Regions from separate parts of the Micromonospora sp. TSRI0369 genome, predicted to be linked through region 1. Evidence: riboswitches for the same ligand, from Rfam matches in the RefSeq annotation. Region 1 holds a riboswitch; each other region holds the start of a gene.
The links. Region 1 has a riboswitch for cobalamin ahead of AMK25_RS11235 (acyl-CoA thioesterase). Riboswitches for the same ligand answer to the same signal wherever they lie in the genome.
Positions count from the first base shown of each region.

Region 2: linked by a shared signal. The riboswitch ahead of AMK25_RS06075 (ABC transporter substrate-binding protein) and the one ahead of AMK25_RS11235 (acyl-CoA thioesterase) in region 1 are both predicted to bind cobalamin.
Region 3: linked by a shared signal. The riboswitch ahead of metE (5-methyltetrahydropteroyltriglutamate--homocysteine S-methyltransferase) and the one ahead of AMK25_RS11235 (acyl-CoA thioesterase) in region 1 are both predicted to bind cobalamin.
Region 4: linked by a shared signal. The riboswitch ahead of AMK25_RS06130 (magnesium chelatase subunit D family protein) and the one ahead of AMK25_RS11235 (acyl-CoA thioesterase) in region 1 are both predicted to bind cobalamin.

Region 1 covers NZ_LIVU01000003.1:540,080-543,507, reverse strand. Annotated here, with positions in the region: gene AMK25_RS11245 (Dyp-type peroxidase) at 1-802, shown strand, start outside; gene AMK25_RS11240 (copper resistance CopC family protein) at 836-1,474, shown strand; cobalamin riboswitch at 1,725-1,932, shown strand; gene AMK25_RS11235 (acyl-CoA thioesterase) at 2,063-2,575, shown strand; gene AMK25_RS11230 (LysE family translocator) at 2,579-3,064, shown strand; gene AMK25_RS11225 (PrsW family intramembrane metalloprotease) at 3,093-3,428, opposite strand, start outside.
Region 2 covers NZ_LIVU01000002.1:169,762-173,189, reverse strand. Annotated here, with positions in the region: gene AMK25_RS06080 (FecCD family ABC transporter permease) at 1-757, opposite strand, end outside; gene AMK25_RS06075 (ABC transporter substrate-binding protein) at 784-1,767, opposite strand; cobalamin riboswitch at 1,810-1,993, opposite strand; partial or broken gene AMK25_RS06070 (MFS transporter) at 2,582-2,821, shown strand; gene AMK25_RS06065 (N-acetylmuramoyl-L-alanine amidase) at 3,046-3,428, opposite strand, start outside.
Region 3 covers NZ_LIVU01000003.1:178,980-182,407, reverse strand. Annotated here, with positions in the region: gene metE (5-methyltetrahydropteroyltriglutamate--homocysteine S-methyltransferase) at 1-1,338, opposite strand, end outside; cobalamin riboswitch at 1,455-1,672, opposite strand; gene AMK25_RS09740 (beta-1,3-glucanase family protein) at 1,784-3,376, opposite strand.
Region 4 covers NZ_LIVU01000002.1:180,871-184,298, reverse strand. Annotated here, with positions in the region: gene AMK25_RS06140 (cobalt-precorrin-4/precorrin-4 C(11)-methyltransferase) at 1-715, opposite strand, end outside; gene AMK25_RS06135 (bifunctional cobalt-precorrin-7 (C(5))-methyltransferase/cobalt-precorrin-6B (C(15))-methyltransferase) at 712-1,920, opposite strand; cobalamin riboswitch at 1,975-2,118, shown strand; gene AMK25_RS06130 (magnesium chelatase subunit D family protein) at 2,166-3,428, shown strand, end outside.

The DNA of each region.
Region 1 (3,428 bases):
GCTCGACGACCGGCGGCCCGCGTCGGTGGCGGACCTGCCGGCGTTCCGCATCGACCGGTTGCAGCCGCGCTGGTCCGGCGGGGACCTGCTGCTGCAGATCTGCGCCGACGACCCGCTCACCGTCGCCCACGCCCAGCGGGTCCTGACCAAGGACAGCCGCCCGTTCGCCACCGTCCGCTGGGTGCAGCAGGGCTTCCGCCGGGCCGCCGGCGCCGAACCGGGGCGCACCCAGCGCAACCTGTTCGGCCAGCTCGACGGCACCGCCAACCCGAAGCCCGGCGCACCGGCCGACACCGCCGTCTGGGTGAGCGACGGACCGGACTGGCTGCGCGACTCCACCGCCCTGGTGGTACGCCGGATCAGCATGAACCTGGAGACCTGGGACCTGCTCGGCCGCGCCGACCGGGAACTCGCGGTGGGGCGGCGCCTCGACACCGGCGCGCCTCTCACCGGCCAGGCGGAGCACGACGAGCCGGACTTCGCCGCGCTCGGGCCGGACGGGCTCACCGTGATCCCCGACTTCTCGCACCTGACCCGGGCACGCGTCACCGACGACCGGCAGAAGATCCTGCGCCGGCCCTACAACTACGACGGCGCGCCGACCGCCGAGGGACACGCGGACAGCGGGCTCGTCTTCGCCGCGTACCAGGCCGACATCGCCCGGCAGTTCCTGCCCATCCAGCGGCGGCTGGCCGAACAGGACCTGCTCAACGAGTGGACCACCCCGATCGGCTCCGCCGCGTTCGCCGTACCGCCCGGCTGCCCCGAGGGCGGCTGGATCGGCCAGCAGTTGCTCGGCTGACCACGACGCTGACCACGACCAGGAAGGCGCGCCATGCGTACCCGTACCGTCCCCGCACTCCTCGCCGCGCTGTTCACCGCGGCGCTGCTGCTGGTCCCGGCCACGCCCGCCGCGGCGCACAACTCGCTGCAGGAGGCCACACCGGCGCGCGACGCCCGGCTCACCACCGCGCCCACGCAGGTGACGCTGCGGTTCATGCAACGGCTGAACCCGGCCTTCACCACCATCACGCTGCGCGACGCCGCCGAGCGTCCGGTGCCCGCCAGCGCGCCCGCCGTGGACGGCGCCACCGGCACGGTGACGATCGAGGAGCCGCTGGGCAACGGCACCTACACGGTCGCCTACCGGGTGGTCTCCCGCGACGGCCACCCGGTCCAGGGCTCGTACCGCTTCACTGTCGCCGACCCGGCCGCTCCCCCGGCGGCCGTCCCGTCACCGACCGCAGACGCTTCGGCGGGCACATCCGCTCCGGCTGGCACGTCGGCAGGCGCTTCGGCGGGCGCTCCGGCAGGCGCTTCGGCAGGTGCGGACGCCTCTCCGGCGAGCGCCGACGCCTCGACGGGCGCCGACGACGGCGGTCTGCCGGTGGGACTCCTGGTCGGCGGAGCGGCCGCCGCGGTGGCAGCAGCCGCCGTGGTCGCACTGTTGCTGCGCCGTCGCCGCCCTTCCTGACGCATCACCCGCCGACGCGGGCTGACCCGTCACCCGCTTACGCTGGTCCGCCCGGAGATCTTGGTACGAAACGGCCCCCATAGGGGCGCATTCCTTCCAAGATCTCGGGCCTTCCTGACAGGCGAGAGAGCCGTCCTGCTATGCGGACTGCGCCTGCGGGCCGGCAACGGGTGCGCCGGAGTGGGACGGGCGGGGGCACTGCGGGGCAGGGCGGAACGCGGGTCCCGGCGAGGGCGGGTCGGGGCTGGGTTAGGCTGCCGGCAGCGCTGGTTCACCCGGTCGGCGACGGCCGGGTGTCGTAAGAGGGAACCCGGTGGAAGTCCGGGACTGCCCCGCAGCGGTGAGTGGGAACGACCGCCGTCAACAGCACTGGGCCACCGGCCTGGGAAGCGACGGCCAGTAGGCGACCTCGTGTCAGGCCCGCGAGTCCGAAGACCTGCCCGCGTCGCGCGTACCACCGGTGCGCGCTGCCGTCGACCTCGCGGGTGGGTCGGGCGGGTGACACGCCGGGCGGGAGCCGTCGGCGTGCCTCGACGTGCACACCCCGTCCGGTCGGCGGTCCGCTTCTGCGTAGGACGGAACCGCACGATGACCGATGCCATCACCCTCACCGGCCGACCACCGTCGGCCTCGCACCTGACCCTGTCGCAGATCATGGACCAGCACCACACCAACCTCATGGGTACGGTGCACGGCGGCCGGATCCTCAACCTGATCGACTCGGTCGCCGGGGTGGTCGCCGCCCGCCACTCCGACGGACCGGCCGTCACCGCCGCGATCGACGAGACGGCCTTCCTGCGCGCGGTACGCGTCGGCGACGTGGTCCACGTGGACGCCCGGATCACCTGGGCCGGCCGCAGCTCGATGGAGGTGGCCGTGAAGGTCAGCGCGGACCGCTGGGACCGTGCGGTGCCACCGGTGGACGTGGCGACAGCGCACCTGGTGATGGTGGCGGTGGACGACGAGGGCCAGCCCCGGCCGGTGCCGCCGCTGCTGCCCGGCACCGACGGCGACCGGCGGCGCTACCGGGAGGCGCAGATCCGGCGCGAACACCGGCTGGCGCTGCGCCGGGCGCTGCTCGACGGCGTCGAGGAGGGCTGAGGCGTGCTCGGACTGTCGGCCACCACGCTCGCGGGTTACCTGGCCGCGATCGTGGTGCTCATGCTCACCCCCGGGCCGGACATGATGTTCGTGCTCGCCAACGCCACCAGGTACGGCGCGCGGGCCGGGGCGGTGGCGGCGCTCGGGGTCGCCGCCGGGGAGGCGGTGCACGTCGCCGCCGTGGTGGCCGGGCTCGCCACGGTGATCGCCGCGTCCCCGGTGCTGTTCACCGCGATCCGGTGGGCCGGGGCGGCGTACCTGATCGTGCTCGGGGTGCGGGCGCTGCGCGGCAGGGGCCGTACCGGTCCGGCGGGCGGTGGGCCGGACGGCGGCGCCGGGCGGGCGTTCCGGCGCGGGCTGCTCACGAACCTGCTCAGCCCGAAGATGATCCTGTTCAGCGTGGCGTTCCTGCCGCAGTTCGTCCGGCCCGACGCGGGCCCGGTCGCGGCACAATTGTTGCTGCTCGGCGGGACGGGTCAGGCCGCTTGATCGACTTCAGCACGCTGGGGTGGCGGCATCAGGAGGGCTCCGACCCCGCCACCTCGGCGAGCTGGTGAGGATCATGCTCCGGCGCCCGGGGCGGGGCGGCCGGCCGCTCGCGGTCCAGGTGCAGGCGCAGCAGCACCCAGCCCAGCGACACGCCGCCGATGAACAGGTACGCGGGCTGCGTGCCGAACGTGTCCCAGCAGGTGTGCAGCGTGACGGCGGCGGCAAAGGTGAGCAGGAACGCCGCCAGCTTCCGGCCGCCGGGCGCGGCGGCGAAGGTGAACAACGCGGCGGCGGTCAGCCCGGTCCAGGCCAGGTGCGCGGCGGGCGCGGTGAGACCGCGTACCAGCAGCGTCCGCTCGACCGC
Region 2 (3,428 bases), on a different contig from region 1:
GCAGCAGCCACCGCAGCCGGTTCACCTCGACGCCGAGGCTCGCGGCGGCCTCCTCACCGAAGGCGAAGGCGTTGAGGGTACGGGCGTGCCAGCCGACCACCGCCAGCACCACGACCAGCACCGGTACCGCCCAGCCCAGGGCCGTCCAGTCGGCGCGGGCCATTGACCCGGACAGCCAGAACGTGATGCTCTGCGTGGCGTGCGGGTCGGCCACCCAGATGATCACGAAAGAGGTCAGTGCCGCGCACAGTTGTCCCACCGCGACCCCGGTCAGCACCACGCGCGTCGGCGACAATGCCCCGAACCTCCCGGCCAGGCCCACGACCAGCAGGAACGCGACAAGGGCGCCGAGGAAGGCGCCGCCGGTCAGCGCGGCTACGCCACTACCGATGCCGGCCACGACCACCAGGACCGCGCCCAGCGACGCCCCTGAGGAGACCCCGAGCAGGTACGGGTCCGCCAGGGGATTGCGGGTGACGGTCTGCATGACCGCACCGGCCGCGGCCAGGCCCGCCCCCACCGTGGCGGCGCCGAGAACCCGGGGCAAACGTAGGTCCCAGACGATGTGGTCGCGCAGCAGCGGCACGTCCGAGTTCGCGAGTCCCAGGTGGCCGGCGACGACCGTCCACACCGTCCCGACAGTCAGGTCGGCCGGGCCGATGGTGACCGCGACGGCCACCGACAGCACCAGACCGGCGACCAGAGCCAGCACGAGCGCGGCCAGGCCGACCGCCCGCACCGGGCGGTGGGTGCGCACCGGGGCGGGCCGGGTGGTGACGGCGGTCAGCTCGGGACCCCGGACGGCAGCGCGGCGATGCCCTGGGCGAGGGCTTCGACGCCGAGGACGTTGCGGACACCGGCCGTGGTTGACGAGAACGGGATCACCACGTACCACTGCTGTTTGACCGCGGGCAGGTCCTTGAGGGTGCGGTGCCCGGCGAGGAAGGTCTTCTTCTGCGCGGCGGGATCCCAGCTCGCGTCGACGAGCACGATGACCTCGGGGTTGCGGTCGGTGACGGTCTCCCAGCTTGTGTCGCCCCAGCTGCCGGTGAGGTCGGCGAAGGCGTTGGTGACCCCGGCCGCCGACATGATCATGTTGGGGGCGCCGCAGCAGGCGCCGACGCTCGGGGCGTCGCTGCCGCCGTCCCACCACATGACCTTCACGTTGCGGGCGGTGCCTGCGGCCGTGGCGATGCGGCCCTCGTGGTCGGCGATCAGCTTCTCGCCGCGGTCGCTCACCCCGAAGATCGCCGCGAGCTCGCGGATCTCGGTGAACACGTCGCCGATGGCGAGCTTCGCCTGCCGGGTCTGCGCCGGGCACCCGGCAGGGGAGATGTAGGTGCCGACGCCGAGTTTCTGCCAGTCGGCGCGGTCACCGACCCCCTCGTCACCGAACGCGCTGTTGTACGACGCGTACACGAAATCGGGTTCAGCCTCGAGCAGCTTCTCCTTGGTCGGGTACTCCTTGGCCAGCACCGGGATCTTCGCGTAGGCGTCCGCGTAGGCGGGCAGGATCGCGTCGTCGAGGTAGGCCGTGCCGATCATCCGATCTTGCAGGCCCAGGGCCAGCATGATCTCCGTGGCGGCCTGGTTCATGGTGACGACCCGCATCGGTGGCGCCGCGATGGTCACCGGGGTGCCGCAGTTGGTCACCGCGACCGGTCCAGCGGACACCGCCGGTGGTGCGGCAGCAGGCTTGGCATCGGCGCCGCAGCCGGTGAGCAGCACAGTGGACAGCAACAACGGCGCGGCAACGCGCCAGGGCATGGGGAACCGCACAGCGGGACCGCCTTCCAACACCTCGTGGACGGGGACGAACGTGCCGTGGCCGGTCTCCTGGCTGACGGGACAAGCAACCGCCGGCCGGCCTTCCCAGGCATCTCTGCCCAGTGACCTCGCGAAACGACGAGGGCCGACGGTCTCCCGATCACAGTGGCGAGGGCCGCGCCGGCATCACACCGGCTTCCCGAACACCACGGCGTCCCCACCATAACGGCCCGCGCTCGCCGCGGATCCGGTCCGGGCACCCGCTGTGGGAAATCCGACGCGCCGGACCGGCCTCGGCGTGGCTGTCGGCCCGCAACCCATCCGGCTCCTTTCTCGTGCGCGGTGGCTGGGCGAGGGCACGTGATCGACAGTGAGCGCCGTGGCTGAGGCTGAGCAGCAATACGTGAGCGCAGGTGCGAGGCCACGTCCGCCGGCGACCGGCTCCTCGGTCGTGGGCATGAGGCCGGCGATGCAGACGTCGAAGAGCTCGACGAGCGAGCACGGTACTTCGCGATCTGGATCGCCATCCGACCTGCGTTGCCGACGGCGCCGAGGACAAGGACGCGCTGGCCCGCGGTGAAGTTGATGCGGCGCGTCAGCGCGATCCAGGATGACATCGCCCGGGTTCATGGCGGTGGCGATCCGCACCGGGTCCACGCCGTCGGGTAGAACCACGCTGCGCGAGGGTCGATCAGGGTGCGTTCGGCGAAGGTTCCAAGGGGCGTATCGTGCAGGACCACGCAGCGGACGTTGCCCTTCTCGTCGCGTACCACGCCGTCCACGCCGGGGACGAGCGGGAAGATGTTGTTGCTGGTCCCCGGCGATCGGCATCTGGGCGGCGACCAGTGCGCTGGGCTTCGCCGCCGGGCCACCAATCGGCGGACTCGTCCTGGCTCACCTGCCCTGGGGTGCAATCTTCCTGGTGAACGTCCCGATCGTGGTGATCTGCCTGCTCGCCGGCCGGCTACTGGTCCCGGAATCGCGGGACCCGGCCGGTGGACGCCTCGACCTGGGCGGGGCGACGCTGTCCACCGCCGGCCTGACCGCGATCGTCTCCCCGGGTTCCGCCCACGTCCCCGCCGGTCAGGTGGCCAGGCGCAGGTGACGCCGCTGCCGCAGCCGCACCGCGACAGCCCGCCACGACCAGCAACGTGAGCGCGGCAGCGAAGGCCAGCCCGTCGGTCAGGCCTGCCTCCAGCTCGCGCAACGTGGTGGAGCGGTAGGTGGACGGCGAGCGACGCCGGTCCCGATCCGGGCCGGCGTCGCTCGCCGTCGGGCTCAGAGTGTGGTTTCGCTGGTGAGGCCGAAGTAGTCGTGCCATTTGGTGCTGGGGGCGAAGGTGGTGCCGGTGGAGAGTGCGACGTAGATGTCGTTTGTGGTGCTTTTGGTGAAGACGATGAGGTCGTCTTTGCCGTCGCCGTTGGTGTCGGCGAGGTAGGGGAACTCGCCGGTTAGGCAGAAGAAGTCGTGCCACTTGATCGTGGTTCCGGCGAAGGTGGTGCCGGTGGAGGTGGCGGCGTAGACGTCGGCGTCGGTGTTGCAGGTGAAGGTGACGATGTCATCCTTGCCGTCGCCGTTGATGTCGCCCACCCGGGGCTGCTCGGCGCCGACGGCGAACAGGTCGTGCCATTTCTGCGGTGCCCCGAAGCCGTTGCCGGTGG
Region 3 (3,428 bases), 360 kb from region 1:
GCCGGCCCGATGCTCGGCACGCGCGCGGCGCAGCTCGTCGGTCTGCGGGAACGATCCGATGGTCGTGGTCGGCAGGGGCGGCAGGTTCAGCCGGGCCTGCTGTGCCGCCGCTCGCTCCGGGTACGCGCCGCGCTGCCGATCCGTGGCACGCAACGCGGTGAGCCGGCCGCGTACGGTGTCGTCGCGCCATGCGGCCGGGGTGGGCGGCAGCGGCTCGGGCAGGGACGTGGTGCCGTTGCGCAGCGCGCGGCCGAGCCGAACGACCTCATCGACCTTCTGCCGAGCAAAGGCGAGCCGCTGACGCAGCGCCGGGTCGAGAGCGGTCTCGGCGGACAGGTCCACCGGCACGTGCAGCAGCGAGCACGAGGTGGACACGGCGACGTGGTCGGCGAGGGCGGTGACAGCGGCACCAGCCGCCACGGCGGCGCGCAGGTCGGTACGCCAGACGTTGCGGCCGTCGACGAGGCCGGCCACGATCGTCTTGCCACGCAGCGGTCCCGCACCGGCCAGCCGCCGCAGGTTGCCGGGCCCGGCCACCAGGTCCACACCAACCGCTTCGACCGGCGTGTCGAGCAGGGCGGGCAGCGCGTCACCGAGCTCGCCGAAATAGGTGGCGACGAAGATCGCCGGCCGCTGTTCCACCGCGCCGAGCCGGGTGTACGCCTCCCGCAGCGCGTCGATCTCGGCGGTGCTCCGGTCGGCGACGTAGGCGGGTTCGTCCAGTTGCACCCATCGCACGCCCGCCGCGGCGAGGGATCGCAGGATGTCGGCGTACACGTCGACCAGGTCGGTCAACCGGTCGAACGGTTCGCCGCGCGCCTCGGTGGGCTTGGCCAGCAGCAGGAATGTGGCCGGGCCGACCAGCACCGGTCGGCTGTCGATTCCCAGCTCGCGGGCCTCGCGGTACTCGCGCAGCGCCTTGTCGGGATTCGCCGCGAAGGCGGTGTCGGAGCCGATCTCGGGAACCAGATAGTGGTAGTTGGTGTCGAACCACTTCGTCAGTTCGAGCGCCGGCTCGGCATCGACGCCCCGGGCCATGGCGAAGTAGGTGTCGAGATCGCCGAGGCCGAGACGGGCGAACCGGTGCGGGATCGCGCCGACGGCGACGGCCGTGTCCAGCACCTGGTCGTAGTAGGAGAACGTGTTGGACGGGATCGCGTCCAGGCGCGCGTCGCGCAGCGTCCGCCAGACCTCCGCCCGTAGCGCGGCAGAGGTCGCCGCCAACTCCTCGGCGTCGATCCGGCCCGCCCAGTAGGCCTCGACGGCCTTCTTGAGTTGCCGGTTGCCCCCGATACGCGGATAGCCCAGCACGGTGCTCTGACCGAATGCGGTACTCATGGAGATCCCTTCCCTCGAAGCACACGAGGCCGATCGGGGCAGGGAGGGAAGGGGTACAGGCGGCGTACCGGCTTCCGCACCGGCCGTCCCGAGCGACCGTCGGCGGCGCACACCGGACGGTGTGCGCGGTGCGGGCAGGTCTTCGGACTCGCGGGCGCGACCGGTCCATCCGGTCACCTACTGGCCGTCGCTTCCCAGACCTCACGGTCCAGTGCTTCGATGACGGCTGTCGTTCCCACTCACCGCTGCGGGGCAGTCCCGGACTCACACCGGGTTCCCTCTTACGACGCCACACCCTTCACGGGCACGGCGAACCAGCACCGTTGTCCATCGTATGGGGCGGTGAGCCGGCGTGGTCGGCGCGTCCGTCCTGCGGGACGGCGAGCCGTCGCGGCGGGTGGCGGGAGCGACTCGCGGTCGGCCCCCGCCCCCGTCGCAGGGCCGGTCAGCCCTTGCGCCACTTCTGGTTGGCCGCGCCCGTGCAGTCCCAGAGCTGGAGCCTCGCGCCGTCGTTGCCGTTCCGGTCCTTGATGTCGACGCACTTGTTGGCCTGAAGGTTGACCAGGTCTCCGGCCGCGTTCAGGGTGAACTGCTGAGCGCCGGTGCCATTGCAGGTGTAGAGCTGCACCACCGCACCGTTGGCGGTGGACCCGGCGTCGATGTCCATGCACTTGTCATTCTGGCTCTTCAGCGCCGTGCCGCTGAACGTCCACTTCTGCGCGTTGGTGTTGTTGCAGTTCCACATCTGCAGCGGCACGCGGTCGACGAAGTTGGAGCTCGGCACGTCGACGCACTTGTTGTTCCAGTTGCTGACCACGGGCACCCCGGTGGTCGGGTTGCCGCCCCCACCGCCGGTGAACGGGCTGAGGAGCAGTCCGGCCGAACGGGGGTCGCCGTCGTGCACCAGTGACTCGAATCCGCCGACGTCGTCGAAGGCGAACGCGTACGCCCGGCCGTCGGTCATGTTGGCGTGGATCAGGCGGGCGTACTGGTTGGTGGGGTTGCTGCGGTAGAAGTCGGCGGCGTTCGTGCTGGGCTGGGTGTCGATGGTGCCGAGCGTGCCTCGGTTGAGGGCGGCGCAGAGCGTGCGCGAGATCGGGCCGACCACCTGGTCGTTCGGCGCGGGCAGGTCGCCGTCGCAGCCCCAGACGCTGGCCGAGGAGGGCCGGTTGAAGGAGGCGACCACCTGGCCGCTGCCGTTGGTGAAGGTCATGGTGTTGCCCGAGGTGCGGCCGTAGTACCGGATGGCCGGCTGGTCGGCGAAGGGCGTCACGGTCAAGGTCTTCGTGGTGTACGCGTTCCACGCGGAGGCGATGTACGAGTCCAGGTAGGTGGTGCTCAGCAGGCCGGCCCCGGCTGCCTTCCCCGGAGCCAGGACGCGCAGCACGGTCCCGTCGGAGCGGGTGTGGACGGTGTTGGCCCAGCCCGGCTGCGCCCGGATGCCGTCGATGACCGCGTTGCGTCCGTTGGCCACCACGTCGCCGGTGCGCTTGGTGACGCCGTTGACGCCGGTCACGGTGACCGCGTGCGGGATCGCGAACATGTCGACCTGGGAGCTGTTGAGCCACAGCCCGGAGTCGTTGTAGGTGAACTCACTCCAGTCGAAGAGGATGTCGCGGTTCGCGTCACCGGCCGCCCAGGGCGCGGGCTGCACCAGCCCGTCCGGGGTGAGGAAGAACTTCAGCTTCTGCCCGAGGGCGAAGTAGGCCCGACCGGAGAAGCCCCGGGGAAACTGGATCGTGGTGCTGCCACCGTTGCCGGGGCCCGGTATGGAGACGTCCGGCGCGGGCGACGGCGGGATCTGCCCGCCGCTCCACGGCACGAAGGTGCCGCCGGAGGTGACGTAGCCGAGCCGGCCGGAGGACAGCTGGACGCCGATGACATAGAGGTAGACCGGGTCGCTGCGACCGGTGGTGTTGGTGACGGTGACGGGCAGCAACGCCGGTCCGACCGCGTGGGCGGGCGTGGCGACGACGGTGACCGCGAGCCCGGCGAGCAGTGCGGACGCAGCGGCGAGCAGCTTTCTTCGAAGACGCATGGCGACACCTCGCTGGAGACAGGGACGGGAGAGCGCTCTCTCAGCAGAGTCC
Region 4 (3,428 bases), on a different contig from region 1:
ACGACTCGCCGCCACGGACGTCCCCGGCCAGCGCCGGGCCGACCAGGATGACCGCTGCCTGTCGCAGACCGGCCTGCTCGACCCGGCCGCCGATGTCGGCCAGCGTGCCGCGCAGGATGAGCTCCTGCGGCTGCGACACCCGGTGCACCACGACTATGGGGCAGTCGTGGCCGTAGTAGCCGGCCAGTTCGGCGGCCAGCTCGCGGGTACGCGTGACCGCCAGGTGCAGGGCGAGCGTCGCGCCGGTCGCGGCGAACGCGGCGAGCTTCTCTCCCGACGGCATGACCGTGGACCGGGCCTGCGCGCGGGTGAGCACGACCGACTGGGCCAGCTCCGGGACGGTCAGCTCGGCGCCGACGGCGGCGGCAGCAGCCGCATAGGCCGGCACGCCGGGCGTGACGTCCCACGGGACCCGGGCGGCGTCGAGCCGGCGTGCCTGCTCGTGCACCGCCGAGTACAGCGACGGGTCACCGGAGCACAGCCGTACGACCTCGGACCCGTCGGCGTGTGCCTGGACCAGGTGCGTGGTGATCTGGTCCAGGTCGAGGTGCTGGGTGTCGATCAGCCGGGCGTCGTCACGGCAGTGCTCCAGCACCTCGGCGTCGAGGTACGTGCCCGGGTACAGGCACACGTCGGCGGACTCGAGCAGGCGTACCGCGCGGAGGGTGAGCAGGTCGGCGGCGCCGGGCCCGGCCCCGACGAAATGGACGGTCATGAATCTCCCTTGACGATGGACCACTGGCTGACTGCCCGTGCGGGCGTCCAGCCGGTGAAGCCGCCGAGCGGTTCGGCGCGTTCGACGTGCAGGCGGACGAGTTCACCGCCGCGCCGGCTGTGCTGCTTCAGCAGCACCGCCTCGGTCTCGGCGGTGACACCGTGCACGACGAGCCGTCCACCGGCGCCGAGCGCATCCCAGCAGGTGTCCAGCACGCCGGGGACGGTGGCCCCGCCGCCGACGAACACCGCGTCGGGACGGTCCAGGCCGGACAGGGCCCCGGGCGCCGAACCCTCGACCAGACACAGACCCGGCACGCCGAGGGCAGCGGCGTTGCGGTGCACCAGCGCGGCCCGGTCGGAGCGGGGCTCCACCGCGATCGTCCGTGCCGTCGGCCAGGCCCGCATCCACTCCACACCGATCGAGCCGCTGCCGGCGCCGACGTCCCACAGCAGCTGACCGGGCGCGGGCGCGAGCCGGGCCAGGGCACTGGCCCGCAGGTCACGTTTGGTGATCTGCCCGCCGTGCTCGAACGCGTCGTCGGGCAACACGCCGCCCGAGGCCCAGCCCGGACCGGCACCGCGAGCTTCGACAGCGAGAACGTTCAACCGCGGCACGTCGTTCAGGTCCCACCCGGCCGCGGTGGTCGCGGTACACGACTCACCGGCGGCACCGAGGTCACCGAGCACGACCAGCCTGGACTGCCCCCAACCGAGCCCGGTCAGCACCGCGGCCACGGCCGCGGGTGTCGTCTCGTCGCTGGACAGCACGAGCAGCCGGCGCCCGGCCGAGAGCGCAGGCACGATCAGCCGTAGGTCCCGGCCGACCAGGCTGACCGTGGTGACGGACTCGGCCGGCCATCCGAGACGTGCTCGGGCGAGGGCTACCGAGGAGACCCCGGGCACGATCGTCACGCGCTCCGGGCCCAGGACGTCCAGCAGCGTCGTGCCGATACCCGACACGAGCGGGTCGCCGGAGGCCAGCACGACAACCGGCCCTCGCGCGGAGGCGAGCACACCTGGCAGATTGTCCCGCAGCGGCGACGGCCACGCCACGCGCTGCTGGCCGTCGACGGGCGGCACCGCCTCGAGGTGCCGCCGCCCGCCGAGCAGCGTCGCGGCCGCCCGCACCAGCGCCCGGGACGGCTCCGGCAGACCCACCCACCCGTCAGCCCCGATCCCCACCACGGTCACCCGCTCCTCCATGGAGATGCACCCTAGCCGCCCACCGGCCCTTGCCCCGGCCACCGGGGCGTCTATGGTGATGCACAGGTTCGAGGTGCCCCACGACCGTGGTCGCGGGGAGAATCTGGGAAGCCGGTGAGAATCCGGCACAGGGCCCGCTGCGGTGATCCAGGCATTGACCTGGGAAGTCCGAAGACCGGCCTCGATCCGATCCACGGCGCATGCCGCGTCGTGGACCGCCATGGCAGATCGAGCGGGAGCCCTACATGCCAGCGCAGTACCCCTTTTGTGCCGTCGTCGGCGCCGACGACATGACTCTCGCCCTCACCCTGGTCGCGATCGATCCGCTCATCGGCGGTGTCCTGATCCGCGGGGAGAAGGGCACTGCCAAGACCACTACCGTGCGCGGCCTCGCCGAGGTGCTCCCGGCGGTACGGGTCTATGCGGGCGACCGGTTCTCCATCGACCCGGACGATCCCTCGGCGGTCTGCCCCGACGGGCCGTTCGACGTGCCCACGCCCGTCGTCGAACGGCCGGTACGCCTCGTCGAACTACCCGTCGGAGCCGGCGACGACCGGGTGACCGGATCGCTGAAGCTCGATGCCGCGCTGCGAGACGGCGTCGTCGCGTTCGAGCCTGGCCTGCTGGCCCGGGCCCATCGTGGCCTGCTGTACGTCGACGAGGTCAACCTGCTGCCGGACCACCTGGTCGACCTGCTGCTCGACGCCGCGGCGACCGGCCGGGTCAGCGTCGAACGCGACGGTGTCTCGGTCGAGCATGCCTCCCGGTTCGTGTTGATCGGCACGATGAACCCGGAGGAGGGCGAACTGCGCCCGCAGCTGCTCGACCGGTTCGGCCTGACGGTCGAGGTCGCCGCCCCGCGTGACCCCGTCCTGCGGGTGCAGGCGGTCCGCCGCCGGCTCGCATTCGACGCCGACCCGGAGGGCTTCGCCACACGCTGGGCCGGCGAGCAGGAAGCCCTGCGCACCCGGCTGGCCGCCGCCCGGCGCTCGCTGGCCGGTGTCGTGCTCGACGACGAGACGCTGACCAGGATCGCCGAGCTGTGCGCCGCGTTCGACGTGGACGGCCTGCGTGCGGACCTCGTCACCGCTCGCGCCGCCGCGGCGCACGCGGCCTGGCGGGGACGTACGCGAGTGACACTCGAGGACATCCGCATCGCCGCCCGTCTCGCGCTGCCGCACCGCCGCCGCCGCAACCCCTTCGACGAGCCCGGCCTGGACCAGGACCGCCTGGACGACCTACTCGGCCACAACGACCCCGACCCCGGACCCGACGGTCCCGGCGGCGGTCTGCCCGACGACACCGGGCACGACGGATCGGCCGGGGACGTGCCCGGCTCTCCCGGCGAGAGCCCGCCCGTACCGGAGCCCGAACGGCAGGCCGCCACATCGATGGCATCCGCGGGCGAGCCCGCACGTGCCCGCTTGCTGGTCGTGAAAGGAACCGGCGACGGTCAGGCCGGCCGGCGGTCCCGGGCACGAACACCGCAGGGCCGTGTCGCCGGGCAG